DNA from 4 places in the Kitasatospora hibisci genome. Region 1 is predicted to be linked to each of the others. Evidence: riboswitches for the same ligand, from Rfam matches in the RefSeq annotation. Region 1 holds a riboswitch; each other region holds the start of a gene.
What was found. Region 1 has a riboswitch for cyclic di-AMP ahead of ACF9IK_RS16140 (M23 family metallopeptidase). Riboswitches for the same ligand answer to the same signal wherever they lie in the genome.
Positions count from the first base shown of each region.

Region 2: linked by a shared signal. The riboswitch ahead of ACF9IK_RS06000 (peptidoglycan DD-metalloendopeptidase family protein) and the one ahead of ACF9IK_RS16140 (M23 family metallopeptidase) in region 1 are both predicted to bind cyclic di-AMP.
Region 3: linked by a shared signal. The riboswitch ahead of ACF9IK_RS06720 (transglycosylase family protein) and the one ahead of ACF9IK_RS16140 (M23 family metallopeptidase) in region 1 are both predicted to bind cyclic di-AMP.
Region 4: linked by a shared signal. The riboswitch ahead of ACF9IK_RS14405 (transglycosylase family protein) and the one ahead of ACF9IK_RS16140 (M23 family metallopeptidase) in region 1 are both predicted to bind cyclic di-AMP.

Region 1 covers NZ_CP171642.1:3,783,625-3,790,665, forward strand. The annotation lists gene ACF9IK_RS16120 (class I SAM-dependent methyltransferase) at 1-720, opposite strand, end outside; gene ACF9IK_RS16125 (sensor domain-containing protein) at 836-1,549, opposite strand; gene ACF9IK_RS16130 (GNAT family N-acetyltransferase) at 1,659-2,249, opposite strand; gene ACF9IK_RS16135 (hypothetical protein) at 2,292-3,194, shown strand; gene ACF9IK_RS16140 (M23 family metallopeptidase) at 3,285-4,142, opposite strand; cyclic di-AMP (ydaO/yuaA leader) riboswitch at 4,155-4,313, opposite strand; gene ACF9IK_RS16145 (YiaA/YiaB family inner membrane protein) at 4,559-4,849, shown strand; gene ACF9IK_RS16150 (alpha/beta fold hydrolase) at 5,008-5,889, shown strand; gene ACF9IK_RS16155 (TetR/AcrR family transcriptional regulator) at 6,017-6,586, shown strand; tRNA gene ACF9IK_RS16160 (tRNA-Ile) at 6,674-6,750, opposite strand; gene ACF9IK_RS16165 (SpoIIE family protein phosphatase) at 6,938-7,041, shown strand, end outside.
Region 2 covers NZ_CP171642.1:1,404,477-1,411,517, reverse strand. The annotation lists gene purB (adenylosuccinate lyase) at 1-391, shown strand, start outside; gene ACF9IK_RS06005 (MFS transporter) at 471-1,970, opposite strand; cyclic di-AMP (ydaO/yuaA leader) riboswitch at 2,282-2,441, shown strand; gene ACF9IK_RS06000 (peptidoglycan DD-metalloendopeptidase family protein) at 2,445-3,437, shown strand; gene ACF9IK_RS05995 (DUF2470 domain-containing protein) at 3,704-4,447, opposite strand; gene ACF9IK_RS05990 (RidA family protein) at 4,622-5,035, opposite strand; gene ACF9IK_RS05985 (IclR family transcriptional regulator) at 5,115-5,867, opposite strand; gene ACF9IK_RS05980 (sugar kinase) at 5,864-7,000, opposite strand.
Region 3 covers NZ_CP171642.1:1,575,885-1,582,925, reverse strand. The annotation lists gene ACF9IK_RS06735 (glycoside hydrolase family 13 protein) at 1-648, shown strand, start outside; gene ACF9IK_RS06730 (LacI family DNA-binding transcriptional regulator) at 674-1,693, shown strand; gene ACF9IK_RS06725 (hypothetical protein) at 1,779-1,979, opposite strand; gene ACF9IK_RS06720 (transglycosylase family protein) at 2,185-3,450, opposite strand; cyclic di-AMP (ydaO/yuaA leader) riboswitch at 3,435-3,607, opposite strand; gene ACF9IK_RS06715 (hypothetical protein) at 3,991-6,111, shown strand; gene ACF9IK_RS06710 (hypothetical protein) at 6,203-7,041, opposite strand, start outside.
Region 4 covers NZ_CP171642.1:3,388,652-3,395,692, reverse strand. The annotation lists gene ACF9IK_RS14420 (MazG family protein) at 1-743, shown strand, start outside; gene ACF9IK_RS14415 (SDR family NAD(P)-dependent oxidoreductase) at 824-1,249, opposite strand; gene ACF9IK_RS14410 (cytochrome P450 family protein) at 1,409-2,674, shown strand; cyclic di-AMP (ydaO/yuaA leader) riboswitch at 2,947-3,116, shown strand; gene ACF9IK_RS14405 (transglycosylase family protein) at 3,122-4,066, shown strand; gene eno (phosphopyruvate hydratase) at 4,332-5,621, shown strand; gene ACF9IK_RS14395 (FtsB family cell division protein) at 5,774-6,238, shown strand; gene ACF9IK_RS14390 (DUF501 domain-containing protein) at 6,228-6,881, shown strand; gene ACF9IK_RS14385 (exopolyphosphatase) at 6,884-7,041, shown strand, end outside.

The DNA of each region.
Region 1 (7,041 bases):
GTGGTCGGCGGCCCGCAGGACGAGGACGCGCCGGGAGCGGCCGTCCTCCACCCGGGCGAAGACCTCGACCTCGCTGGCGATCCGGCGCTCGCCGAGGGCGTGCCGCAGCCCGTCCAGGTGCGGGCAGCGCCGTCCGGCGCCGTCGTGCAGCGGGTGGACCCGGACCTCGCCGTCGGGCCGGGTGACCCGGACCAGTTCGGCCAGGGCGGCCACCTGCCGGTCGAGGTCGAACAGTTCGGGGTAGGCGAAGACCAGGTACCCGCTGAGCGTCAGTGCGAAGGTCCCGTCGGCGAACGGGAGCCGGGGCAGTGCGGCGGCCACGTACTGCTCCGGGTGACGTTCGGTGTCGGCGGTGAAGAGCCGCCGGGCCCGGTCCCAGCTGCGCAGGTAGCGGTCGTACGGGCGGTGCTGCGGCAGCGGGTAGAGCGCCGGGCGGGCCGCCATCGCGGCGGCCATCGAGGCGCGGGCGGCCAGCGCGCGGGCCGCCACCTCGGGGACCGGCAGGGCGTAGGCCGGATCGGTGGCGATCACGTGGCAGCCCAGGGCGCGCGCCTCGGCGGCCAGGCCGGCCGCGCCGGCGGGGCAGTCGAGCACCGGCCCGGGCACCGCGGCGAGTGCGGCGCGGGTCAGGCCGAAGAGACCGCAGTACTCGTCCAGCGGGCGGGAAGTGACGAGGACGCCGTCGGGGTCCGGGGCGGCGGGGGCTGCAGGGGCGGCCATGCGGGCATCCGAACACGGGCCGGCCCCGCCCGCATCCGGAGACGCCCGGCCCCCGCGGCCGGCCGGACCCGGCCGCCGCCGCGGTGGTCCGGCCGGGGCCGCGGGGGCCGGGGGATCAGCGGCCGAGCAGAGCCCGGACGGCGAGCCGGTTGACGTTGGTCAGGCCGCGCACCAGCTGCGGGGTGAGGAAGACGACGAGCAGCCCGAGCAGCGAGACTCCGGCGATCTGCAGCGGCGACTGGACGTAGTAGACGTGCCGGGTGTGGTCGTCGTCGTAGAAGTCGAAGAGCTGCATCCCCGGCCAGCCGACGTAGGTCGGGTAGACCCAGTGGTAGAGCGGGTACGCCGCCAGCACCCAGCCGACCAGCAGGAACGTCAGCGACACGGTGAAGCTGAGGATCGCCCACGGGAACATCAGCACCTGGTGGAGCACGGCCTTCCAGCCGGCCGCGTCCGCCATCCGCGCGGTGATCAGGCCCCAGCTGCCGGGGCGGACGACCTTCACCGGCGCCGGTCCGGGCACGTCGAGCGCCAGCATGCTGCGGGTCCGGGCCCGCTCCAGCCGGCCGAAGCCACGGGCGCCGGCGGTCAGCGCGGCCAGGACCGGCAGGCCCAGGACGGTGACCAGGGTGCCGAGGCCGAAACTGAACAGGGTGATGGCGAAGGCGAAGCCCGCGACGGCCACCGGGAGGCCGGTGAGGCTGTAGCCGAGCTCGCGGTAGAAGTAGGAGGAGAACGGCGCGCGCCAGGCGTACGGCGGCTCCTCGGTACGGCGGGCGCCCTCGGCGGGGAGGTCGTACGCGGTGCGCTGGATGCTCTCGCTGCTCATGGCCGGTCTCGGTCCTCGGTTCTCTGGTGCGGGCTTTCGGGGGATGGCTCCACCCTCCCAGGGCCCGGGCGCGGCGGACATCCGGCTCCCCGGCGAACCGGGGGTGGGGTTAACCCCCCGTCGGGCCCCGCCAGCCGGGCCGCGGCCACTCGTCGGCGAGCAGCGAGTACTGCAGCGAGTCGTGCCAGGTGCCGCGCAGCCTGACGTCGTGCCGGATCCGGCCCTCCAGCTGGAAGCCGGCCCGGGTGAGCACCCGGACGGAGGCCTCGTTGGCCGGGTCCACCCGGGCGGCCAGCCGGTGCAGACCGAGCGGGCCGAAGGCGAAGTCGCAGAGCAGGGCGGTGATCTCGCCGGCGTAGCCGTTGCCCCAGGTGTCCCGGCGCAGCGCGTAGCCGAGGTCGGCGGAGCGGTGGTCGCCGAGGGTGAGGGCGGCGTTGCCGATCGGGGTGGCGTCGGCCGGGTCGTCGGCGTCCGCGCGCCGGGTGACGGCCAGTCGGTAGACGGTCCGTTCCTCCCGCAGGGCCTCCTCCAGGTACTGCTCGATCTGGTCGGCGCAGTCCACCGGGTCACGCGGCTCGAAGGGGAGGTAGCGGGTGGCCTCCGGGTCGCCGAAGACGGCGTGCAGCGCGTCGACGTCGCCGGGGGTGTGGTGGAACTCGCGGAGGGCGAGGCGGGGGCCGGTGAGCCGGACGGGGACCATGGTGGCAGACCCTACCCGCGCTTTCCGGTTACCGTAAGTGACATGGAAGACGATGACCTGCGGCTCGCCCCGCACACCAGGGCCGCCGAGCTGCTCGCCTGGGCGGAGGCCGAGGGCCGCGCGCCGGTGGCCGAGGCCCCGCTGCGGGCGATGCTGGCGCTGCTGGAGCTGGGCGGGGGCAGGATGCGCGACGGCTGGCCGGAGCTGACCTCGGACGCCGTGGAGCAGCTGCTCCACGAGCGGCTCCACCTCTACGTGCAGCCCGACCCGGAGCAGGACCCGCTGGCGTACGGCGAGGCGGTGCGGCTGCTGATCGACCACCAGCGGGCGGCGAAGCGGCTGAACGCCAAGCGGCAGGAGCGGCTGCACGCGGAGGCCGAGTGGCAGGGCGAGGTGGCGGCCGGCCTGCTCCGCCGGGCCGATCTGGTGACCTGGCCGCGCCTGTACGCACTGCTGCTTCGCGCGTACGGGGTGGACGTCACCGACGAGGCCGCGGTGTTCGCCTGGCTGTCGGGCTTCCGGGAGCTGGCCGAGGAGGACCGGCGGGCCGCGTTCGAGGCGCTGGCGACGGCCGGCTGGCTGGACGAGGCGGACCCCGCGGGCTGGGGTCCCGGCCGGGTGCTCTCGGTCGGGATGGCCACCGACGGCGCCCGGCGGCTGCTGGAGCACGGGCTGATGCGGCGCAGCTACCGCAACCTGGCGGAGCTGACGGCGCTGGGCCGGCCGATGCCGGACGAGCTGACCGGGGACTTCGGGGCGTTCGAGGAGGCGGCGGAGGCCGCCGCGCTGGACCTGTTCGGCACGTGGACGGTGCCGGGACTGCCGCGGCTGCTGGTGGCGGAGTTCCCGGAGCTGGCCCCGGAGCCGGGCCAGGAGGAGATCGACGCCTACCTGGCCGGCCTGCCGGCGGAGCCTGACCTCGCGGAGCAGGACCGCGCCGGGTAGCGGCGGACGGCGGGCGGAAACGGGGAGGCGCCCCGGCGGGTACGTCCGTACCGGCCGGGGCGCCTTCGTCGTGCCCTCGGGGGCGAACCGTCAGGGGGTGACGCCGCGCTGCTCGAACCAGCTCTCCGGGTCGACCGGGGCGCCGCCGTCGGGGCGCACCTCCAGGTGCAGGTGCGGGCCGGTGACGTTTCCGGTGGCGCCGACCTTGCCGAGCTGCTGGCCGGGGACGACCTTGCCGGAACCCTTGATGATCGAGGAGAGGTGGCAGTACCAGATCTCGGTGCCGTCGGGCAGCGTCTCGACGATCCGGTAGCCGTAGGAGCCGGCCCAGCCGGCCGAGGTGATGGTGCCCTGGCCGACCGCGTACACCGGGGTGCCGGTGTCGGCGGCGAAGTCCAGGCCGGTGTGCAGGTGGGCCCAGTAGGAGGCGCTCTGGCCGTAGTGGGCGGAGAGGCGGTAGTCGCGCACCGGCAGGTTGATCGCGGCGAGCTTGGCCTTCTCGGCCGCCTCGGCGGCGCGCTTGGCCTCCTGCTGCTGGACGGCGCGCTTGGCCTCGGCCTCCTTGGCGGCCTGGAGGCGGGCGGTCTCCTCGGCGGCGGTGCGCTGGCTGTCGGCCTGCTGCTGGATCCGGGCGGCGAGCGCGAGGCCCGGGTCCGCGGAGAGCGCGACCGGGGCCTCGTCCGGCGCCTCGACGGCGGGGGCGGCGGCCGGGGTGGCGGAGGCGAAGCCGGTGGCGCCCAGGGTGGCGGCGACGGCGGTGACGCCGAGCAGCGGGGCGGTCCCGCGGGTCTGACGCGGCATCCGGTGGCGGTTGGTCTCGGCGGGCTGCGGGGCGGCCTCGTCGTCGGACCCGCCGTACTCGCCCAGATGGGCGGGCGGCCACGGGTCGAGCAGCTGGGTGCCGGCGGAGGAGCCGGGCAGGTGTGCCGGAGAGTGCGTCGACGCCACGGAGGCGCGCTCCTTTCCTTCCTTCGCGCCTACCGGGTTAGCTGACGGGTTCGGAGCAGGAAGGTCTCCTACGGCTGGGCCTGGGCCCGGCCGATTCACCCCAAGGAACGTGGTTCCCCGGCTCCCTGGCCTGCCCGGAGGCCGGCCGGCGGGATTAGGCGACGGCGCGCGGTGCCGTCTGGGTACGGCGTTGCGGACCGCGCTGCGTTATCAAACGTTAATCCTAGGAGCCCCCGATTCCAAGCCGTCCGCACGGGACGACAGGACACGACTCGGACACTACGCGATCCGGTGGGTGATTTGGGGCGTTTGACGACAACTGACACTACCGAACGTGATAGGACGTCAACGAACGACCCCGCGTTTGAGTACTCCTACTCATGTGGACCTCGTTCGAGGGCGCGCATCCTGGCGCCATGAACGCACCGATGCAGTCGCGCACCACGGCCGCGTACCACGTCCAGGCCGTGCTCTCCTTCGCCCTCTCCGCCGGCGCCCTCGCGATCGGCATCGCCTACCTCCCGGTGGGCGCCTGGACCCGCGCCTTCCTCGGGGTCGGCCTGCTCTACACCGTCACCTCCTCGTTCACCCTGGCCAAGGTCGTCCGGGACCGGCAGGAGACGAACGAGATCGTCACCCGGGTCGACCAGGCCCGGCTGGAGAAGCTGCTGGCCGAGCACGACCCGTTCAAGGTCGAGGGGGCCTGAGCCGGCAGGCCGAGGCGGCGGCGAATCCCCGGGCCGGGGCCGGGGCCGGAGCCGGGGCCGGAGCCGGGGCTGGAGCCGGGGCCGGGGCCGGGGCCGGAGCCGCCGGGGATCCGGGTGTCGCCGATAGCTTGACGGCTAAGGCTATTAGCCTTAGCTTTGTGGGTGTCGGCAGCACCGCCGGCACCCCGTCCCGGCGGACCGCGGAGGCCCTCATGACCGGCACCAGCACCCCCACCACGCTGTTCCTCGACGTCCCCGGTGGCCGGCTGGCCTACGACGACACCGCGCAGGGCGACGGCCTGCCCGTCGTCCTGCTCCCCGGGATGCTCGACAGCCGGGCCGCCTACCGGCACCTGCGCCCGCTGCTGACCGCGGCCGGCCGCCGGGTGATCACCATGGACCTGCGCGGCTTCGGCGAGTCCTCGATCGCCTGGGACGACTACTCGCCCGCCGCCATCGCCACCGACGTGCTCGCCCTGCTCGACCACCTCGGCATCGAGCGGGCCGTGCTGGCCGGCAACTCCTACACCGGCGCCACCGTGGTCAAGGCCGCCGGGGACGCGCCCGGACGGGTCGCCGGGATCGTCCTGCTGGACGCCTTCGTCGAGAACCTGCCGCCGACCGCCCTGCAGCGCGCGATCTTCGGCGTGATGGGTGCCCTGCTGGTGCACTCGCCTGCGTTCTGGGGCCTCTACCACCGCAAGATGGCCTACCCCGGCCCCAGGCCGGCCGACTTCGACGGCTACGTGGACGGCCTGGTCGCCGCGATGCGCACGCCGGGCCGCAAGGCCGCCACCCGCGGCTACGTCCGCGGGGAGTCCGCGCCCGCCGGCTGGACCGCCGCCGTGTCCTGCCCGGCGCTGGTCGTCATGGGCAGCAAGGACCCCGACTTCCCGAAGCCCGAACTGGTCGCCGACCGGCAGGCCGCCGCGCTCAAGGCCCGCAAGGTGATGATCGAGGGGTCGGGCCACTACCCGATGGCCGACCAGCCGCAGGCCACCGCCGACGCCCTGCTGCCCTTCCTCGCCGAGCTCGTCTGACCTGCCGCAGACCTGCCGCAGACCCGCCGCGCCCGGCCCACCCGGCCCGGGACCGCCCCGCGCACCACGCCGACCGCGCGCCCGCGCGCGCCGAACCCCCACCCCGGAACCACGGAGGCCGTTCCCCATGCCCCGCGTAGGACTCACCCCCGAGCAGGTCGTCGACCACGCCCTCGCCCTCATCGACGAGCAGGGCGCGGACGCCCTCACCCTGGCCGCGGTCGCCGCCCGCGCCAAGGTGGCCACGCCCTCGCTCTACAAGCACGTCAGCGGCGGGCTGGCCGAGCTGCGGCGGCTGGTCGCCGTCCGGGTCACCGAGGAGCTGGCCGACCGGCTGGCCGAGGCGGCCGTCGGCCGGGGCGGGGACGACGCCGTCGCGGCGGTCCTGCGCGCCTACCTCGGGTACGCGACCGAGCACCCGCACCGCTACCACGCGCTCCCGCAGTCCCCGCAGCCGGACGACGACCTCGCCCGGGCGGCGGCCCGGCTGGTCGGCGTGATCGTCGCGGTGCTCCGCGCATACGGGCTGGAGGGCTCCGAGGCGATCCACGCGGCCCGGACCGTCCGCTCGGTTGCGCACGGCTTCGCCTCGCTCTCCATCGGCGGCGCCTTCCAGCTCGCCGAGGACCTCGCCGTCACCGAGGACCGCCTGGTCGCCGTGCTGACCGGGGGCCTGCGCGCCTGGCCCGCGCCCTGACCCGGACCCCGGCACGCCGAAGCGACGGGGCGTCCCCGGAAACGCCGCAGGGCCCGGAGCGTGATCGCTCCGGGCCCTGCGGCGTGGTGGTGGGCCTAACAGGACTTGAACCTGTGGCCTCTTCCTTATCAGGGAAGCGCTCTAACCGTCTGAGCTATAGGCCCTCGCCGAACCGCCATCCTACTCGACCGTGACGGGTGCCCCGGCACCCGGCAACCGGACGGCGACCGGAACCGATCAGGACCGATCGGGACCAATCAGGCAAGACGGGATAGATTGGCCGGCAACAAGGTACGAGAAGTCGAGAGCCCGATCCGGCAGAGCCCCACAGGGCGGCGGAAAGGCCATCCCATGGACCTGACCTCGCCGTGGCTTCCCCCATCCGAGGACGAGAACCGGGTGCCGCGGAGCAGCCCGAGCGCACGCAGCGCGATGCGCTGCGTCCGGCTACTGCT
Region 2 (7,041 bases), 2.4 Mb from region 1:
CCTGACCGTCCTCGACGAGTTCGGCGCCTTCCCCGCCGTGATCGAGGCCGAGCTGGACCGCTACCTGCCGTTCCTCGCCACCACCAAGGTGCTGATGGGCGCGGTGCGCGCGGGCGTCGGCCGGGAGACCGGGCACGAGGTCATCAAGGAGCACGCCGTCGCCTCGGCGCTCGCGATGCGGGCCGGCGCGCGGGAGAACGAGCTGCTGGACCGGCTGGCCGCCGACGAGCGGATCCCGCTGGACCGCGCCGCGCTGGACGCGCTGCTCGCCGACCGGCTCGCCTTCACCGGCGCGGCCGGCGCCCAGGTCGCCGAGGTGGTCCGCCGGGTCGAGGCGGTCGCGGCCGCCCGCCCGGAGGCCGCCAAGTACGCCCCGGGCGACATCCTCTGACGATTGGTCGTCCGTAGTGGGAGTCGGCGGGCCCCGTCACCGTTCGTTCGGTGACGGGGCCCTCGCCGTTCCCCGGCCCCTAGGGGGCGCCGGCGGCCGGGTGGCCGGGGTCGAGCGGTGGGGCGTTGGTGCCGCAGTTGTAGCGGCATTCAGGCTCGGCCACCGGGTGGTCCTCGGGAGCGAGCACATTGCCCCGCACGGTGGTGAACGCGATGAGCCCGCCCGTGACCAGCAGTCCGGCGCAGATCAGCATCGCGGTGTGGAAGGCGGCGTCCACCGAAGACGGCACCCGGTACGCGTCGCCGCTGAGGCCGGCGAGCGCGGGCAGCGCGGCGACCGCGAGCAGGCCGGCCGCTCGGGCGGCGGCGTTGTTGACGCCGCTGGCGATGCCCGCGTGCCGGACGTCCACGGCGGCCAGCACCGTCGCGGTGAGCGGTGCGACCAGCAGCACCATGCCGGAGCCCATCACGGTGACGGCGGGCAGCACGTCCGTCCAGTACGAGGCTCCGGGCCCGATCCGCAGCATCAGCAGGACCCCGGCCGCGCAGAGCAGCGGCCCGACGGTCAGTGGCAGCCGGGGGCCGATCCGCTTGCCGAGCCGGCCGGCCCGGGCGGAGAGCGCGAGCATCAGGACGGTGATCGGGACCAGCGCCAGCCCGGAGACCAGAGGCGAGAAGCCGGCGACGATCTGCAACTGGACGACCAGCAGGAAGAACACCCCGCTGAAGGCGGCGTAGACGCAGAGGGTCACGAGGTTCACCGAGGTGAACAGCCGGGAGGAGAAGAGGTCGAGCGGCAGCATCGGCTCCGGGGTGCGGCGCTCGACCAGGACGAAGGTCGCGCCGAGCACCAGGCCTGCCGCAGCGGTGATCCAGACGCCGGCGGAGAGCCCGTCTCCGGCCGCGGTCAGCGCGTAGGTGAGCGAGCCGAGGGACAGGGCGGCCAGCACCGCGCCGAGCGCGTCGAACCGCCCGGTCGCGCTCTCGTCCCGGCTCTCCGGCACGTGCCGGGTGGCCACCACGACCACCAGCACGGCCAGCGGGACGTTCAGCAGGAAGATCCACCGCCAGCCCGGGCCGTCCACCAGCCAGCCGCCGACGAAGGGGCCGACCGCGGCCGCCACCCCGCCGAGGCCGGACCAGAGGCCGACCGCCGCCGAGCGGTCGTCCGGATGGAAGACGGCCTGGAGCATCGCCAGCGACCCCGGGGTGAGCAGCGCCCCGCCGATGCCCTGCACCGCGCGGGCGGCGATCAGCACCTCGATGCTGGGTGCGGCGGCGCAGGCCGCCGAGGCGGCGGCGAACCAGACCACGCCGAGCAGGAAGACCCGGCGCCTGCCGTAGCGGTCGCCGAGGGCGCCGCCGAGCAGGATCAGCCCCGCCAGGGTGAGCAGATAGGCGTTCAGCGTCCACTGCAGGGCGGCGAGCGGGGCGCCGAGGTCTTCGCCGATCCGGGGCAGGGCGACGTTCACCACGGTGCCGTCGAGCATCGCCATGCTGGAGCCGAGCACCGTCGCCAGTAGTACCCAGCGCCCCTGCGCGGTGCTCAGGCGCAGGGTGCCTGCCTCGGAAGTGGCCACGGCCCGATGGTCCGCCCCCCGGGGCCCGAGTGACAAGGGTCACCGGGGGTGTGTCGGCGGCTGGCTTTCCGTGAGTGATCGTGTGCGGACGGCCAGCGAAATGGGCGGAGTGTCGCGGATCAGTGGCGCGCCGTTAATGGATTGTGCACGTACTGTGCAGCGGGCCATCCGGAGCGTCACGGTGCCGCCCGCGGAATCGCCTGATGCGGGAGATCGACATTGCTTCGCTCGAACGGATGGGTTTTAGTTCAGCGACCGCCCGGCGTCAGCCCGGGTGGCCACCGGGTGGAACGCCTAGTCCTGCCGCTGCCCGGTGGTACGAACTGAACTCTGTACGGCAGGAGCGGGGGACCCACAGGTAAGTCGCCGGACCGGAATTCGCGGTCCGGCTTGGGGTGAAGCCGCCTATGCGGCCGGGCAACTCCAGCCCGAACCCGACAGCTCACCTCGCAGGCGTCGGAGAGGAACTCTTCCATGCCCGCACAGGCCCGTCGTATCGCCCTGCCCCGCGCCGCCCGCATCGGTATCGCGACCGCCGTCACCGGCGCCGCGTTCGCCCTCCCGCTGGTGACCGCCATCAGCGCCCAGGCCCACACCGCCCCGGCCGCGAAGCCGCAGCAGGCCGCCACCTGGACCGGCGCCACCAGCGTCGACGCCGCCCCGGTCGCCGCCGCGCAGCCGGCCGCCGAGGCCGCCGCCCCGGTCGAGGAGAGCTACAAGGTCGTCAGCGGCGACACCCTGTCGAAGATCGCCAACGCCAAGGACGTCCAGGGTGGTTGGAAGGCGCTGTACGAGCACAACCGCTCGGTCGTCGGCTCCAACCCGAACCTGATCTTCCCGGGCCAGAAGCTGGCCCTGGGTGCCAAGGCCGCCGCTCCGGCCGAGGCCGCCAAGCCGGCCGCCCCCGCCGCCAAGCCGCAGGTCTCGCACGACTCCGCGAAGCCGGCCGCCCCGGCGAAGCCGGTCCAGGCCGCGAAGCCGGCCGCCCCCGCCGCCAAGCCGGCGCAGGCCCCGGCCGCCAAGCCCGCCGCCCCGGCACCGGCCGCCGTGGCCTCCACCTCCGGTTACGTCGCCCCGCTGGCCAACCCGAAGCTCGGCACCGCCTACGGCGTCGCCGGTTCGATGTGGGCCTCCGGCCACCACACCGGCGCCGACTTCGTCGCGGCCACCGGCACCCCGCTGCGCGCCGTCGCGGCCGGCACCGTGGTCAAGGCCGGCAACGGCGGCGCCTACGGCAACGAGGTCGAGATCAAGCTCGCCGACGGCAAGTACGCCCAGTACGCGCACCTGTCCTCGATCGGCGTGAAGGTCGGCCAGGCCGTCACCGCCGGCCAGCAGATCGGCCTCTCCGGTGCGACCGGCAACGTGACCGGCCCGCACCTGCACTTCGAGATCCGCACCGGCTCGGAGTACGGCTCGGACATCGACCCGATCGCCTACCTGCGGGCGCACGGCGTCGCCATCTGACCCGGTCCACGACCGAGTTCAGACCACCGCCAGGTGCGGGGCGAACGAACTCCCGGGATGGTCATGTCGGGTGACCGCTCGACCGGGTGATCGCCGCACCAGTGGCGGACATACGGGCGCGGGACACGCCCAGGCCGGCCCGGCTCGCGAGACCTCCCTCGCGAGCCGGGCCGGCCGCTTTCGTGTCCGTGCCGCTTCCGTAGGCCCGGTCGCGGTCCGGCGTCCGATCGCGTCCCCTTCCCTGCCGGCCCGTCCGGCCGCTCCGGTCACGCCCGGCGGGCAGGCAGGCCGGTCTGTGCGGCGGTCAGCAGCCGGTGCATCTGCTCGCCGAACCCCTCGGTGTCACCGGCCGGTTCGGGGAAGACCAGGCGGACGTCGCGGTGGCCGTGCGGGTGGTCCAGGCGCAGTACCAGGCCGTGGCGGTCGAGTGCGAGCGGGCGGATCTCCGGTTGCCCGGCGAGGAGTTGGGGGTCGAGCAGCCGGGTGAGCGCGGCGAGCGCGTCGGGGTGGTCGTCGGCCAGGTGGGTGAGCAGGCCGGCCTCGTAGAGGGCGAGCGGGTCCGGTGCGGCGAGGTCGAGGTCGGCGCCGGTGAGCGCGCTGGTGCCGTACGGGGTGGCGAGGACGGCGTGGGCGACGTCCAGGTGCAGGTGGACGCTGAGGCCGTCGTCGGCCAGGTGGGCGAGCCGGAGCCGGCCGGCCAGGGTGAGCCGGGCGCGGACGCGGTCGCGGACGGCGACCGGGGCGATGTCGGTGACGTCCAGCACGACGGCCAGGCCCTCGGTGTCGCCGGTCGCGGCGAGCGTGAGCCCGGAGTCGAGCGGGGCGCTCAGGCGCAGCCGGGAGCCGTGCACCGAGACGGGGGTGTCGAGGCCGTGGTGCTCGCCGCGGGCCCGGACCACCACCGAGGAGGTGGCGCTGAGCAGGCTGCAGATCCGTTCGGCTGCCGTGGGCTCTGGGGCCTCGGCCTCGGCCTCGGCCTCGGCCTCGGCGTCGGTGGGGGTGGGGCTCACGGCGACCTCCAGGTGATTAGGTTAGGCTTACCTAATCACCTGGGTCGCGTGGAAGGCAAGGGCCGCCCGCCCGGTGGTCCGCCGGCCTGGCCGGCGCGCGGCGGGCCCGGACGCTCGTCGTCCGGGCCCCGCGGTTCAGGATCCTTGCCCGACCCCCGCCTGCGTGGCGGTGGATCAGCCGACCACGGCCTGGGCGTCGATCTCGACGAGCATCGGCTCCTGCGGCAGTTCGGCGAAGACGGTGGTGCGGCAGGGCTTCACGCCTCCGGGCTTGATGTTCTCCTCGATGAATTCGGCGTAGGCCTCGTTCATCAGCGGGAAGTCGGCCCGCTCGGTGAGGTAGACGCGGAACATCACCACGTCCTCGATGGTGGCGCCGCCGGCCTCGACGATCGCCTTCACGTTCTCCAGCGTGCGCCGGGTCTGCGCCTTCACGTCGCCGTGGTGGAGGTACTCGCCGGTGGCCGGGTCCTGCGATCCCTGGCCGGAGACCTGCAGGACGGGGCCCTTGCGGACGCCCTGGGAGAACATCCAGGCCGGGGCGGGGGCGCCGTCGGTGCGGATCTCGCTCTTCTCGTTGCCGCTCATGGCTTCCTTCGTGTCGCGGGCGGGCGGTTGGAGGGGCAGGTGGCAGGGGGGATCCCGCGAGGGCCGAGGGCCCGGACGGTCAGCCCTCCCGGGGTGGCCGGCCGCAGTCGGCGGAGACCGCGCGGGCGGTGGCGAGCAGGCGGGGCAGCAGCTCCAGTACCTGCTCGTGGGGAAGGACCACGTCCGGGACGGAGATCGAGACGGCGGCGACGACCCGTCCTCCGGCGTCCCGTACCGGCGCGGCCACGCAGTTGATGAAGGCCTCGTGCTCGGCGTGGTCCTGCGCCCAGCCCTGGGCGGCGACCTTCTCCAGTTCGGCCAGCAGCGCCTCGGGGCCGGTGAGGGTGCGCGGGGTGTGCGGGGTGAAGTCGATGCCCGCCACCACCCGGCGCCGCTCGGGCGCCGGAAGGTCGGCCAGCAGGACCTTGGCGACGGCCGCGCTGTGCAGGACGGCGCGCAGCCCGATCCGCGAGTACATCCGCACGGGGTGGCGCGAGTCGTACTTGTCGATGTAGACCACCTCGCCGCCCTCGTAGGCGGCCAGGTGCACGGTCTGGCCGGTGGCGGCGTTCAGCTCGGCCAGGTGCGGGGCGGCGATCCGGCGGATGCCGCGCTGTTCCAGGGCGAGGCCGGAGAGCGCGAACAGCCCGGCGCCGAGGTGGTAGCGGTAGGCCTGGTCGCGGTGGACGAAGCGTTCCGCTTCGAGGCTCTGGAGCAGTCGCAGCACCGTGGTCTTGTGCACGCCGAGCACCTCGGCGAGCTGGTCCAGCGAGCGTTCGCCCTCGCCGAGTTCGGTGAGGATGCGCAGGGCGCGGGTGACGGTCTGACTCATCGGCGGCCTCCCGGGGCCGGGGAGGTGGTCGGTCGGCGGCCGGTGGTCGGGCCGCCGACCGGGGGCAGGGTGGGGGAGGTGATGCCGTCCACCGAGACCGCGGTGGCCGCCCACTCGTACGGGGATGCGTCCAGCAGGGCGGCGACCACCGACGCGGGCGGCAGGTCGGGCTGATCGCCGTGGGACGTCAGGGCGCAGGCGGCGCTGAGGTGGCCGAGACGCAGTCGGCGGCGCTGGTCCAGGCCGCGCAGGGTGGCGGCCAGGTAGCCGGCCGCGAAGGCGTCGCCGGCGCCGGTCGCCTCGACCACCTCGACGGCGAGGGCCGGCTCGGTGACGGTCGCGCCGTCCCGGTCCAGGGCGGTCGCGGTCCGGGCGGCGTCCTTGACCACGACGGTGGCGGGGGAGGGGAAGCGGCGGCGAAGTGCGTGTGCGTCGCCCGTGCCGAACGCGTCCTCGGCCTCGTCGGCGCCGAGCAGCAGCAGGTCGCAGGCGTTCAGCAGCGGCGGCAGCACGGCCGGGTCGCGCTCGCGCCACAGCGCGGGGCGCCAGTTGAGGTCGAGGCTGACGAGGAGGCCCGGTCGTCGGGCGGCGATCAGGACGCGCAGCAGCGCGAGGCAGTCGTCGGAGAGGGCGGCGGTGATCCCGGAGAGGTGCAGCAGCCGGGCACCGGCCAGCAGGCGGGCGGCCGCCGGATCGTCCAGCAGTGCGGGGGAGAGCGCGGAGGCGGCCGAGCCGCGGCGGTGGTAGTGCAGCCGACTGCGGCCCGGACCGAGGTCGTGGCGGCTTCCGTCGGAGCCGCCGACCTCCTTGAGGTAGAGGCCGGTCGGGCGGTGCCGGTCCACGGCGACCGCCGAGACGTCCACCCCGCGGGCGGCCAGCTCGGCGAGCAGCCGGCGGCCGAACCCGTCGTCACCCACCCGGCTGATCCAGGCGCTCGGCACGCCGAGCGCGGCCAGCGCGCCCGCCACGTTGGACTCGGCGCCGCCGACGGAGATGCGGAATCCCTCCACCGACTCCAGCGGGCCCGGCCGGTCCGGCAGCAGCGCGGCCATCGACTCGCCCACGCAGACCGCCGTCGGTCCGCCGGGCGGCGGTGGGGCGCCCGGGCCCTCGATGGACTCCTGTCGGGGCATCTGCGGGCTCCTCGTCTGCGGGTGCCGTTCCGTCGACCTTC
Region 3 (7,041 bases), 2.2 Mb from region 1:
GTCACGCGGCACGCCACCCGGTTCGCCAACGAGCCCGGCCTCGGCACCCAGATCCGCACCCCCGGCGACCGCGAGCTCGGCCTGCGCCGCGCCCGCGCCGCCACCCTGCTGATGCTCGCGCTGCCCGGCTCGGCCTACCTCTACCAGGGCGAGGAGCTCGGTCTGCCGGACGTCACCGACCTGCCGGACGAGGTCCGCCAGGACCCGTCGTTCTTCCGCCAGGCCGGCCAGGACGGTTACCGCGACGGCTGCCGCGTGCCGATCCCGTGGTCCGGCACCGAGGCCCCGTACGGCTTCGGCCCGACCGCCGGCGGCCCGAGCTGGCTGCCGCAGCCCGCCGAGTGGGCCGAGCTCAGCGTCGAGGCGCAGACCGGCGACCCGACGTCCACCCTGGAGCTGTACCGCAGCGCGCTGGCCGTCCGCCGCGAGCAGGCCGACCTCGGCGCCGGCACCGACGTCGAGTGGCTGGACAGCCCGGCCGGCACGCTGGCCTTCCGCCGCGGCTCCTTCGTCTGCACCGTGAACACCACCGCCGAGCCCGTCCGGATACCGGCGCCCGGCCGCCTGCTGCTCTCCTCCGCGGACGCCCTGGTGGACGGCGGCGAGACGGTGCTCGCTCCGGACAGCACCGACTGGTGGGCGGTCTGACGTGGTTGCAATAGGCTCTGGGACCGTGACTACGGCGCGACTCTCAGACATCGCGGCGCAGGCGGGGGTCAGTGAAGCCACCGTCTCCCGCGTGCTCAACGGCAAGGCGAACGTCTCGGCCGCCACGCGGCAGACCGTGCTGGCGGCGCTCGACGTGCTCGGGTACGAGCGGCCGACCCGGCTGCGCCAGCGCAGCGCGGGTCTGATCGGGTTGATCACCCCAGAGCTGAGCAACCCGATCTTCCCCGCGCTGGCCCAGGTGATCGAGCAGGTGCTGAGCCGGCACGGCTACACGCCGGTGCTCTGCACCCAGACGCCGGGCGGGTCCACCGAGGACGAACTGGTGGAGATGCTGGTCGACCGGGGGGTGTCGGGCATCGTCTTCGTCTCGGGCCTGCACGCCGACACCACCGCTGACCACGACCGGTACGCCCGGCTCATCGGCCGGCAGGTGCCCTTCGTGCTGATCAACGGCTTCAGCGAGAAGATCGACGCCCCGTTCATCTCGCCGGACGACCGCTCCGCGATGTGGATGGCCGTCCAGCACCTGGCCGAACTCGGCCACGAGCGGATCGGTCTGGCCGTCGGCCAGCGCCGGTACGTGCCGGTGCTGCGCAAGATCGAGGGCTTCACCGCGGCCATGCGCGAGGTGCTCGGGCGGACCGAGGAGGAGGCCCAGGGCCTCGTCCACCACACGCTGTTCAGCGTGGAGGGCGGGCACGCCGCGGCCGGCGCGCTGCTGGACAAGGGCTGCACGGCGATCGTCTGCGGCAGCGACATGATGGCGCTCGGCGCGATCCGCGCGGTGCGCCAGCGCGGGCTGAGCGTCCCCCAGGACGTCTCGGTGGTCGGCTTCGACGACTCGCCGCTCATAGCGTTCACCGAGCCGCCGCTGACCACGATCCGGCAGCCGGTGGAGGCGATGGCCACCGCGGCCGTCGACGCGCTGCTGGAGGAGGTCGGCGGGAACGCCGCCCAGCGCGGCGAGTTCATGTTCCAGCCGGAGCTCGTGATGCGCGGCTCCACGGGCGCCTGCGCCCGCTGAGACGGCACGCCCGGACGCCGCGTCCGGGCGGGAACGGCCGGGGCCCGGGGAGCACACCGCTCCCCGGACCCCGGCCGTTCGCCGTTCAGCCCTCCTGGGCCGCGGGACGGCCCTCCTCCAGGCGGTGTCCGTCGGTGGCCTCGCCGGTCCGGGTCTCGGTGCGCCGGCCCCGCGCGAGGTAGTCGCGGAGGATCAGCTCGACGGCGTCCTGCGGGTTCTTGGTGCCGGAGAGCATCATCGCGTCGATCGCGAGATTGGCGTCGAGCGTGACGGTGACCTGGGCCATGGGGACTCCTCCTCGGGTGCGCAGAGCAGCAGCATGCCCGGTGCGGCCCGGTTTGACCATGACCGGGCGGGCCCGGTGCCGAGCCCGTCGCCGGGCCGTCGCCGGGCCGGGTGCTCGCGGGCCGGGTCCGGCCGGCGGCGCGCAGGCCGATGCCCCCGGGGAGGAGCGGTCTCTCTCCCCCGGGGGCTGCGGCGTGTGCGGTGGGTCAGACCCGGCCGGCGAAGTCCGGGGCCCAGTTGGCGACGGTCTGGGTCCGCACGCCCGCGCTCGGGTTGGCGGCCTCGACGTACTTGCCGTCACCGATGTAGAGCGCGACGTGGTAGACGCCGGAGTCCTGGCCGTTGTTGGACCAGAACAGCAGGTCGCCCGGCTTGAGGGCGTCCAGCGACACGTGGGTGCTGGCGGCGGCCTGGTCGGCGGCGACGCGCGGGACGGAGACGCCCGCGGCGCGCAGCGCGGCCTGGGTCAGGCCGGAGCAGTCCCAGCCGCCGTTCCCGGTGCCGCCGTAGACGTAGGCCTGGCCGACCTTCGACAGGGCGAAGGAGACCGCGGCGGCCATGCTGCCGGTGGCGGCCTCGGCCGGTGCCTGGGCCTGGGTCTGGGAGGCCTGGGTGGCGGTCTGCGCGGCCGGCTTGGCGGCGGTGGTGCCCGCGGCCTGGCCGGAGGAGCGGTTGAACCAGTCGAAGCCCTTGCCGGACTCGTCCGAGGCCTGGGTCCGGGCGTGCTCGCCGAGGCTCAGGTGCTGGCCCGGGTAGATGTGGTTCGGGCCCTCGGTCAGGGTGTCGCGGTTGAGCTCGTACAGCCGCTCCCAGCCGCCCTGGACGTGGTGCTCGTCGGCGATGGCGGACAGCCAGTCGCCGGTGACCACGGTGTAGTCGCCGTCCTTCTCCTGCCACTTCTGCGACCAGTCGGAGCGGTTCTGGCTCCAGGTCTTGGTGGCGTCGGCGGCGGCCGGGGTCTCGGCCTTCGGGGCGGCGGGCTTGGCGGCGGGGGCCTGGGCGGCCGGCTTGGCGGCCGGGGCCGGGGTCTGCGCGGCGGGCTTGGCGGCGGTGGAGGTGTCGACCGCGGCGGGGGTGCCGCCCTTGGTCAGACCGGCCTGGACGGAGCAGACCGGCCAGGCGCCCGGGCCCTGGACCGCGAGCACCTTCTCGGCGATCGCGATCTGCTGGTCCTTCGTGGCCAGGTCGGCGCGGGCGGCGAAGGCCGTGCCGCCGAACTCGGCCCAGGTGCTGTTGGTGAACTGCAGGCCGCCGTAGAAGCCGTTGCCCGTGTTGATGCTCCAGTTGCCGCTGCTCTCGCACTGGGCGACCTTGTCCCAGGTCGCGACCGAGGCGGCGGAGGCGGAGGTGGTGGTCAGGCAGGGGATGGTGAGGCCGATGCCCGCGACTCCGAGCGCGGCGATGGCGCGGCGGGTACGGCCGGACAGGCGGGTGCCGTTGGTGGGCAGCATGAAGATGCGGTCCTCTCCCACGCCTGCGAGGTGAGCTGTCGGATTCGGGCTGGAGTTGCCCGGCCGCGCTGTGGACGCGGCTTCACCCCTAGCCCTGGACCGGTACGCGGACCGGCCCGGGGCGACCTACCTGTGGTTCCCCCGCTCCTGCCGTGGTGCGTTTCTGCGCTGCCAGCACACCCGACGGCAGGACTCGGCGTTGCGGACGGGCTGGGTCCGTGTGGCCACGAACGGGGAGCACGTTAAGCAGACTCAAGTTCAAACCGCAAACATGTGTGATGCCCGTCACGGTTTGCGGACCGCCTGCTCGCGACGTGTCCACCATGATCAGAAATGACCGATTTCCGGCAACGCCCGTACGGGACGCCGCAACTGCCTATGCTTCAGAACGTCGGGACCGACGCAGCCGTCTGGGGGGAGGGCTACGCAGCGATGGCCATGGACGAGGAGCGGGGCGGCGGATCGCCGGCCGACGGAGCCCGCGGAGCGCATCGCAGGGCAAAGCATCGCAGACCGGACATCCCACCCGAACGACCCCGAACTCCCGTAAGCCGTCGCACAATGCTGCGCTGGCTCGCCGTCGGCACGGTGTTCGCCGCGATCGGCGGCGAGGAGGCCCTGCGTCGCTCGCTGACCGGCTCGACCGGCTCGACCGGGTCCGCCCCGGGTAGCACCGCCACCAGCCTGGCCGACACCGGCGGCGACGGCGGCACGGAACACGGCGGCCCGGACCGCGGCGGCCCGGACCGCGGCCCCGGCGTACCGCCCGCGCCCGGCGACGGCGCCGAGGGCGCCGCCCCCGAGCCCGACCAGGGCGGCCGCCGTTGGTCCGACCCGGCCGGCTGGGGCGGCCGGGTGCCCGGACCGCAGAGTGCCGTCCGGATCACCGACCGGGTGCTGCTCGACACCGACGCCGCCGTCGGCTCCCTGCTGGTCGAGCCCGGCGGCTCGCTCACCTTCGCCGCCGACCGCGGTGTCACCCTCAGCTCGGCCGGCAACGTCGAGGTCCGCGGAACCCTCGCCCTCGCCCCCGGCGACACCGCCGTGCACACCCTGCGCTTCCCCTCCGTCGACGAGAAGCGCTTCCAGGGCGACGGCATGAAGGTGGTCGACACCGACGTCGGCCTCTGGGTCACCGGGGCCGGCTACCTGCGGCTGGACGGAGCCGCCAAGACCGCCTGGGTGCGCGCGGCCGGCGAGCTGCGGGCCGGTGCCACCACCGTCAGCCTTGCCGCCCCGCCCGCGGGTTGGCGGGCCGGTGACGAACTGGCCGTCACCCCGACCGGTCCGCCGGACGAGGACGGCTTCTCCGCCCGCTACGACCTCGCCGTCGTGCGCTCCGTCAGCGGATCCACCGTCACCCTGGAGGCCCCGCTGCGGTACGCCCACCCCCGGGTCGCCCTCGGCGGGGGCGTCACGGTCGGCGCCGAGGTGCTCAACCTGACCCGAAGCGTCCGGGTCGAGGGCTCCGCGGAGGGGCGCGCCCACGTCCACCTCACCAGCTCCCGCCAGGCCGACGTCCGGCACGCCGTGCTGCGCTGGGTCGGCCCGCGGACCGACACCAGGGAGAGCTGGAAGGGCCCGGACGGCAGCGCCGCGGTCACCACGCCGGTGCTCGGCCGCTACGGGCTCCACTTCCACATGCTCGGCGACGCCACCCGCGGCACCGTGGTCGAGGGGGTGGTGGTGCGCGACGCCGGCAACCACGCGTACGTCCCGCACGCCAGCCACGGCATCACCTTCCGCAGCTGCATCAGCCACGACACCTGGGAGGACGCCTACTGGTGGGACGGCCCGCCGGACACCCGCACCCCGCAGCAGCCGTCCGACGACATCGTCTACGAGTCCTGCGTGGCCTCCCGCACCGTGCTCGAGCCCAACCCGCGGGCCTACCGGCTGACCGGCTTCAACCTGGGCGCCGGCACCGGCGGCAAGGCGCTGGACTGCGTGGCCGTCGGCGTCCAGGGCGCCAACGGCGCCTCCGGCTTCGAGTGGCCGGAGAACGGCGAGGGGGTCTGGACCTTCCGGCGCTGCCTGGCCCACAACAACCTGCAGGACGGCATCTTCGTCTGGCTGAACGCCCGGCAGCACCACGTGGTCACCGAGTTCGCGGCCTACCACAACGGCGGCTGGGGCATCGAGCACGGCGCCTACCTCAACGACTTCGACTACACCGCGAGCGTGCTCTACGGCAACGCCGGCGGGGGAGTGGCGCTGCACTCGCTCGGCCGGGAGAAGGGCACCGTCTTCGACGGGCTGCTGATCGACGGCGCCGGGCAGAGCGACTTCGCCGTCTCCACCGCCCGTCACGAACTGGCCGGCGAGGCCGTCACCTTCAGCCGCAGCCGGTTCACCGGATACCGCCGGGCCGGCCTCGCCTTCCGGGCCACGCCCGACGGCCAACCCGACGACGTCCTGGTGCTGGACTGCGAGTTCGGCGGGAACGAGCTCTGGCTGGACCCGGAGGCCGGGCCGCCGAAGAACATCCTGCTGCGCCGGGCCGGCCGGGCCGAGGCGATCCAGGTGCGCCGGGCGGAGGACGGCGGCGCCGCGCAGCCGCAGTGGAACGCGAGCAGCACCCTGCTCGCCTCGTTCGCCGCGCAGTCCCGGCCGGTGCAGCTGCCGGCGCTGCGGTTCGAGGACGCCGCCGCGCCCACCGGACGGGTCGGCGGCGACTCCTGAGCGCCCGACCACGGGCGCGGGCCCGCCCACGCACGCGCGGGGCCCGGAACGCCATCGTTCCGGGCCCCGCGCCGCGTTCTGAGGTTCCCGCCTACTCGGCGGCGTGCCGCCCGCCACCGGAGCCCGTGGCGGGCTCCTCGGCGGCCTCCTCGGCCTCGACGACCTGGGCCGGCAGTGCGGCCAGGTAAGTGGAGCCGATCAGCTGGCCGACCGTCGGGTACGCGCCCAGCGGTGCGGCCGACGGGCAGCCGCTCTCCTCGGCGGCCGCGGCGAGCAGCTCGGAGTCGGCCTCCGGGCCGATCACCAGCGGGGCCAGCGCCGGGTTCTGCGCGCCCATTTCCTTGAGGTGCGCGACGGCCCCGGCCACCGAGCCGGGTACGTCGAGCGCGGCGGCGACGACCGGCACGGCGAGGCGGGCCGACAGCAGCACGCCGGTGATCCCGGCGGCGGCCGCGGCGTCCTCGCCACCGACGGTGGTGAGCACCACGCCGTCGGCGGCCGTCGCGATGGCGAACAGTCGGGCGCGGTCGGCGCGGGCCAGACCGGCCTCGGAGAGGCGCACGTGGACGGCCTCGGCCAGCAACGGGTGCGGGCCCAGCACGTCGGTCACCTGGGCGCCGTGCTCGGCGGCCAGCGCGTGCAGCTCGGCCAGGAAGCCGTGCGGCCCCGGTACCAGCGGTACCACGACCGGCGCGGGCAGGCCGGCCTCGGCGGCGGTGGCCAACAGCTCGGCGACGGTGCGGTCCTCGGCGGAGGCCTCGCCCTCGGCCTCGCCGGCCGGGAGGTAGCCGGCGGCGGTCTGTACGCCGGTCTGCTCGCTGCGCACGATGGAGAGGAGTTCCTCGACCACCGGGCGGGACTCCGGGCCGGCGGTCGCGGGCACAGCGAGCACCAGGGCGGGGGCTCCGGTCGGGATCTCGGGGCGCTCGG
Region 4 (7,041 bases), 390 kb from region 1:
GCCTGACCGACGCGCTCGCCCGCCTCGCGGTCGAGCACGCGGGCGAGGTGCCGGAGATCGAGGTGCTGCCCGGCTCGTACGACCTGCCCGGTGCACGGCTGCTGGACCTGGTCTCGGTGATGGACCGCCTGCGCTCGCCGGGGGGCTGTCCCTGGGACGCCGAGCAGACCCACGCCAGCCTGGTGAAGTACCTGGTCGAGGAGGCCTACGAGCTGGTCGAGGCGATCGAGGAGGAGGACCGCGAGACGCTCCGCGAGGAGCTCGGCGACGTCCTGCTCCAGGTCTTCTTTCACTCCCGGATCGCCGAGGAGCACCCCACCGACGCCTTCTCCATCGACGACGTCGCGGGCGACATCGTCGAGAAGCTGATGTACCGCCACCCGCACGTGTTCGGCGACGCGCAGGCGGAGGGCGCCGCCGAGGTCGAGGCCAACTGGGAGGCCCTGAAGGCCGCCGAGAAGTCCGGGCGCGAGTCGGTGCTGGACGGAGTGCCGGCCGGGCTGCCGTCGCTGGCGTATGCGGCGAAGCTGGTCTCCCGGGTCCGCCGGGCCGGGTTCACGGGCGTGCCTGACGCGCCGTTCGAGCTTCCGGCGGAGCTGACCGCGGAGTCGGCGGGCACGCTGCTGCTCGCCGTGGCGCAGCGGGCGCACGACGCGGGCGTGGACGTGGACGCGGCGCTGCGGGCGGCCGCGCGCGGCTACCGGGAGGCCGTCCGCGCGGCCGAGGGGCTCAAGCCCGAGTAGGGCCGGAGCGGGTGGGTGCTGCGGGCACGCCGCCCGAAGGCCCGCCCCCCCGAGAGCCCGGGGAGGCGCCCGGCGCGCGTTCAGACGCGCGCCGCCTCCTCCACCGGCCGGCGCGGCTGCGGCACGACCACCTCGCCGATGGCCTCGCCGACCAGCTGCAGCAGCTCCGCGAGCCGCTCCAGGTCGAGGTGGTCGGGCAGGTCGGCCAGCGAGACGATCCGCTCGCCGTCCGGGCCGGCGACGCAGAACAGGTCGATCGGCCCGAGGTGCTTCTCTGCGGTGTCGACGAGGGCGGCGACGTCGCTGGGGCGCCGGACGTCACCGCAGACGCCGACGACCGGACAGCCCGGCCGGTCGAGCTCGGTGGCCAGGTCCTCGGCGACGCCGACCTGCTCGTCCGCGATGAGGACGCCGGCGGCGCCGGCCGCGGTGAAGCGGCGCGCGAGGTCGGCCCCCGACCCGCCGTCGAGTACCGCGATCACGACGACTGCCCCGGTGACCCGCATGGTGCGCTCCTCCCTGGTGGGCGGCTCCGCACCGGCGCCCACACACGTGCTTTGCGGAGGATCGTAGGCTCGTCCCGATCCTCCGCAACAGGAATTACCCGTCAGGTGACCAGGCTCACGCCTGCCGTACGGGCGATCTCCACCGGATACGGTCGACCCATGCCAGTTCAGCCCGATCCCGCCCGCCCGTCGCTCTTCACCTGGGAGTTCGCCGCCGATCCGTACCCGGCGTACGCGTGGCTGCGGGAGCACGAGCCGGTGCACCGCACGACCCTGCCGAGCGGGGTGGAGGCCTGGCTGGTGACCAGGTACGCGGACGCCCGGCAGGCGCTCGCCGACAGCCGGCTCTCCAAGAACCCGGTCCACCACAGCACGCACGCGCACCGCACCGGCCGGGTCGGCATCCCCGGTGAGCGGCAGGCCAACCTGATGACGCACCTGCTGAACATCGATCCGCCGGACCACACCCGGCTGCGCCGCCTGGTCTCGAAGGCGTTCACCCCGCGCCGGGTGGCCGCCTTCGAGCCCCGGGTGCAGCAGCTCACCGACCGGCTGATCGACGGCTTCGCGGCCCGCGGCAGCGCCGACCTGATCCACGAGTTCGCCTTCCCGCTCCCCATCTACGCGATCTGCGACCTGCTCGGTGTGCCCGCCGAGGACCAGGACGACTTCCGCGACTGGGCGGGCATGATGATCCGCCACGGCGGCGGCCAGCGCGGCGGCGTGGGGCGGGCGGTGAAGCGGATGCGGTCGTACCTGGCGGAGCTGATCCACCGCAAGCGGGCCGATCTCGGCGACGACCTGATCTCGGGGCTGATCCGGGCCAGCGACCACGGCGAGCACCTGACCGAGAACGAGGCCGCGGCGATGGCCTTCATCCTGTTGTTCGCCGGGTTCGAGACGACCGTCAACCTGATCGGCAACGGCACCTACGCACTGCTGCGCAACCCCGGGCAGCGGGAGCTGCTGCAGGACTCGATCGCCCGTGGCGAGACCGGCCTGCTGGAGACCGGGATCGAGGAGCTGCTCCGCTACGACGGGCCGGTGGAGCTGGCCACCTGGCGGTTCGCGACCAGCCCGCTGACCATCGGCGGGGTGGAGATCCCGGTGGGCGACCCGGTGCTGGTGGTGCTCGCCGCGGCGGACCGGGACCCGGCGCGGTTCGCCGACGAGAACACCCTCGATCTCGCTCGGACGGACAACCCGCACCTCGGCTTCGGGCACGGCATCCACTACTGCATCGGCGCTCCGCTGGCCCGTCTGGAGGGCCGTGCCGCGCTGGCCACGCTGCTCACCCGGCTGCCCGACCTGCAGCTCGCCGAAAGCCCGGAGAATCTGCGGTGGCGCGGTGGTCTGATCATGCGTGGACTTCGTGAACTTCCGGTCGAATTCACTCCGGAGAACCTACAGGAGAACCCCCTCTGATCACGGCCGGAACCGTTCGCAGCGGCCTGCACGTCTTCCGGCCGGTGGGCTCGACACGCTGACACGGCGTCGCCGAGTCTCCCCTGGAGAGGGGCTGAAACATCATCAATCCGGACATACCGCCTTCGTTGGTGGGCGATCGACCGTGTGCCGTAATTTCTGTGTGATATCGGCGATATGAGCTTGTGATTGGTGTGAGGATCTGTCTACTCTCCCTGAAGTTCGCAGCTGCGGACCTCGTGCGCGGAACGCCGAATCCTGCCCGCCGTGCCACGGGAAACCGACCAGAACCCTGGGCAGGGGCGGGGGACCCAGGTTTGTTGCCGTCCTCCACGGCTTGGGGTGAAGCCGCAGTCGCGGGCAGAGCGCCTCGCGACACGCGGCCGGGCCACCTCCCGGTCCGAACCCGACAGCTCACCTCGCAGGCGTGCGGAGAGGGACGTCTTCATGCTGTTCGTTGGAACTGGCCGCCACCGCCGCCGCACCCAGGCCGAGAAGGCCATCGCCGTCGCCGGTGTGGCCGGCGTCGGACTCGCGATGCCGCTCCTCACCGCCACCGGCGCCTCGGCGGCCCCCGTCTCCACCTGGGACGCGGTCGCCCAGTGCGAGAGCGGCGGCAACTGGAGCATCAACACCGGCAACGGCTTCTACGGCGGTCTGCAGTTCACCTCCAGCACCTGGAAGGCGTACGGCGGCACCGCGTACGCGCCGCAGGCCAACCAGGCCAGCAAGGGGCAGCAGATCGCGGTGGCCGAGAAGGTCCTCGCCTCGCAGGGCCCGGGTGCCTGGCCGGTCTGCTCCAAGCGGGCGGGCCTGAGCAAGGGCGGCGCGGCGGCCGAGGTGGACACCGCCGCGAACGCCAAGCCCGCGGCGCCGAAGCCGGCGGCGCCGAAGCCCGCCCAGCCGAAGCCGGCTCAGAAGCCCGCCCAGCCGGACCGGAAGCCGGTGCAGCAGCAGGCTCCGAAGCCCGCCGCCCAGCAGCCCGCGCAGCAGGACGCCAAGACGCCGGACTTCTCGGGCCAGGGCGGCTGGGACGCCGACGCGAAGGTGTACTGGTACCAGAACGACGGCGCCTGGTACTGGACCAGCCACCGGAGCGTGTACCAGCAGTACGCGGGCCAGCACGCCCCCCAGGCCGCCGTCCAGTCCGCCGGCCAGTCCGTCGGGTACATCGGCCAGGGCGACAGTCCGACGGCCGGTCACGCCGAACCCGCCGCCCAGCAGCAGAGCGCCGGCCACGGCTACACCGTCCGGGACGGCGACACACTCGCCGGCATCGCCGCCGCCCAGGGCGTGTCCGGCGGCTGGCAGGCGCTGTACGACGGCAACCGCGGCACCGTCGGCGGCGACCCGGACCTGATCATCCCCGGCCAGGTGCTCAACCTCGGCTGAACCCCCGGCCGCTGAACCCGGGCCACCGCCCGTCGGCGCGGACGAAGGGGGGGTCGGATACCTCCCCCTTCGTCCGCATCCGGACCGCTTTCACGGGGCAACCAGGTGAACTACCGGTGGGTAGTGCGGCCACACGCTGAGACGGACCCATGGTCGACGTGGCCCCGAGAGCCCGTGCGGTTAGGCTCTGGTCGTAACGACTCCGCAATCGTCCGGCCGACAGCACCCACCGTCAGCCGGACCTGCTTCCGCTAGGAGATGCCTCGTGCCGTCCATCGATGTCGTCGTAGCCCGTGAGATCCTCGACTCGCGTGGCAACCCCACGGTCGAGGTCGAGGTCGGCCTCGACGACGGCAGCACCGGCCGTGCCGCTGTCCCGTCGGGCGCCTCCACCGGCGCCTTCGAGGCGCTGGAGCTTCGTGACGGCGACAAGAACCGCTACTTCGGCAAGGGCGTGGAGAAGGCCGTCCTGGCCGTCATCGAGCAGATCGGCCCGGAGCTGGTCGGCTACGACGCCACCGAGCAGCGTCTGATCGACCAGGCCATGCTCGACCTGGACGCCACCCCGGACAAGTCCTCGCTCGGCGCCAACGCCATTCTCGGCGTCTCCCTGGCCGTGGCGCACGCCGCCTCGGAGGCCAGCGACCTGCCGCTGTTCCGCTACCTGGGCGGCCCGAACGCGCACGTCCTGCCGGTCCCGATGATGAACATCCTCAACGGCGGCTCGCACGCGGACTCCAACGTCGACATCCAGGAGTTCATGATCGCTCCGATCGGCGCGGAGTCCTTCTCCGAGGCCGTCCGCTGGGGCGTCGAGGTCTACCACACCCTCAAGGGCGTCCTGAAGGAGCGCGGCCTCTCCACCGGCCTCGGCGACGAGGGCGGCTTCGCCCCGAACCTGGACAGCAACCGCGAGGCCCTGGACCTCATCACCGAGGCCATCCAGAAGGCCGGCTACGTGCCCGGCCGCGACATCGCGCTGGCCCTGGACGTCGCCGCCTCCGAGTTCTTCAAGGACGGCGCCTACCAGTTCGAGGGCAAGTCCCTCTCGGCCGCCGAGCTGATCGAGTACTACGCCGAGCTGGTCGCCGCGTACCCGCTGGTCTCCATCGAGGACCCGCTGGACGAGTCGGACTGGGACGGCTGGAAGGCCATGACCGTCAAGCTGGGCGACAAGGTCCAGCTGGTCGGCGACGACCTGTTCGTCACCAACCCGCAGCGCCTGGCCAAGGGCATCGAGACCGGCACCGCCAACGCGCTGCTGGTGAAGGTGAACCAGATCGGCTCGCTCACCGAGACCCTGGACGCCGTCGAGCTGGCCCAGCGCAACGGCTACCGCTGCATGATGTCGCACCGCTCCGGCGAGACCGAGGACGTCACCATCGCCGACCTGGCCGTCGCCACCAACTGCGGCCAGATCAAGACCGGTGCCCCGGCCCGCTCCGAGCGCGTCGCCAAGTACAACCAGCTGCTGCGCATCGAGGAGATCCTCGACGACGCCGCCGAGTACGCCGGCCGCGGCGCGTTCCCGCGGTTCCGCTCCGCGGACCAGTAAGCCCGGCAAGTACGAGGGCTGACACACACTGCTCCCGCCGGTGCCCCGCCTGTTCACCCCGTAGGGTGGGCGGCGGGGCACCGGCGTGACCGGGCGGCGCCACTCGCGACCAGGAGGGGACACCGGAGATGGCAGGCTGGAGGATCCCGGGCTTGACGGCCCGGCCTCGCTTCACGAGCCGGGCGACGGTCCTCGTCCTGGTGCTCTGCTCCCTCGTCGCGATCCTGGCCTACCCGACCCGGCAGTTCATCTCCCAGCGCTCCGAGATCTCCGCCCAGCGGGCGAAGGCCGAGCACGCCCGGCAGCAGGTCGAGCAGCTGCGCCGGGAGAAGACGCGCTGGCAGGACCCGGAGTACGTCAGGGCGCAGGCCCGCGCCCGGCTGCACTACGCGATGCCGGGGGAGACCCCGTACATTGCGGTGGACCCGGTCGGCCGGAGCGCCGCCGAGTCCCCCGGGACTCCGCCCGCGCCGTCCGACGGTGCGGCCGCCGCCCCGGCGAAGGCCGCCAAGCCCTGGTACGCGAGCGTCTGGGACTCGGTGGACGCCGCCGACACCGCCCCGCCCTCTCCACCCGCCACTGCCCCCGCTGGAGCCAGCTCCCCCCATGACCACTGAGAACCACCCCTCCGTCTCCGACGCCGACGTCGCGGCCATCGCCGCCCAGCTCGGCCGGGTCCCGCGCGGTCTGCGCGGCGTGGCACACCGCTGCCCCTGCGGCAACCCGGACGTCGTGGAGACGGCCCCCCGGCTCGCGGACGGCACGCCGTTCCCGACCCTCTACTACCTGACCTGCCCCAAGGCCGCCTCGCTGATCGGCACCCTGGAGGCGGACGGCGTGATGAAGGAGCAGACCGCCCGGCTCGCCGAGGACCCGGAGCTGGCCGCGGCCTACCAGAAGGCGCACGAGGACTACATCGCCCGCCGTGACGCGATCGAGGTGCTGGAGGGCTTCCCCAGCGCCGGCGGCATGCCGGACCGGGTGAAGTGCCTGCACGTGCTGGTCGGCCACTCGCTGGCGGCCGGCGAGGGCGTCAACCCGCTCGGCGACGAGGCGCTCGGCATGCTGGAGGACTGGTGGGCCAAGGGCCCGTGCGTCTCCGCGGTCGAGGTCGAGGCCGCCGGCGAGCGGGTGCTGCGCAACCGCGCCGAGGACGCGGACCACGCGGCGGTGATCGCCGCCAAGGAGCGGAAGACCGCCGAGCGCGCCGCCAAGCGTGCCGCGCAGGAGGTCGGGGAGACCGGGGAGGACGGCGAATGACGGTGACCCGGGTGGCCGCGATCGACTGCGGCACCAACTCGATCCGGCTGCTGGTCGCGGACCTCGACCCGGAGACCGGGGCGATCACCGACCTCGACCGCCGGATGATCATCAACCGGCTGGGCCAGGGCGTCGACCGCACCGGCCGGCTCCACCCCGA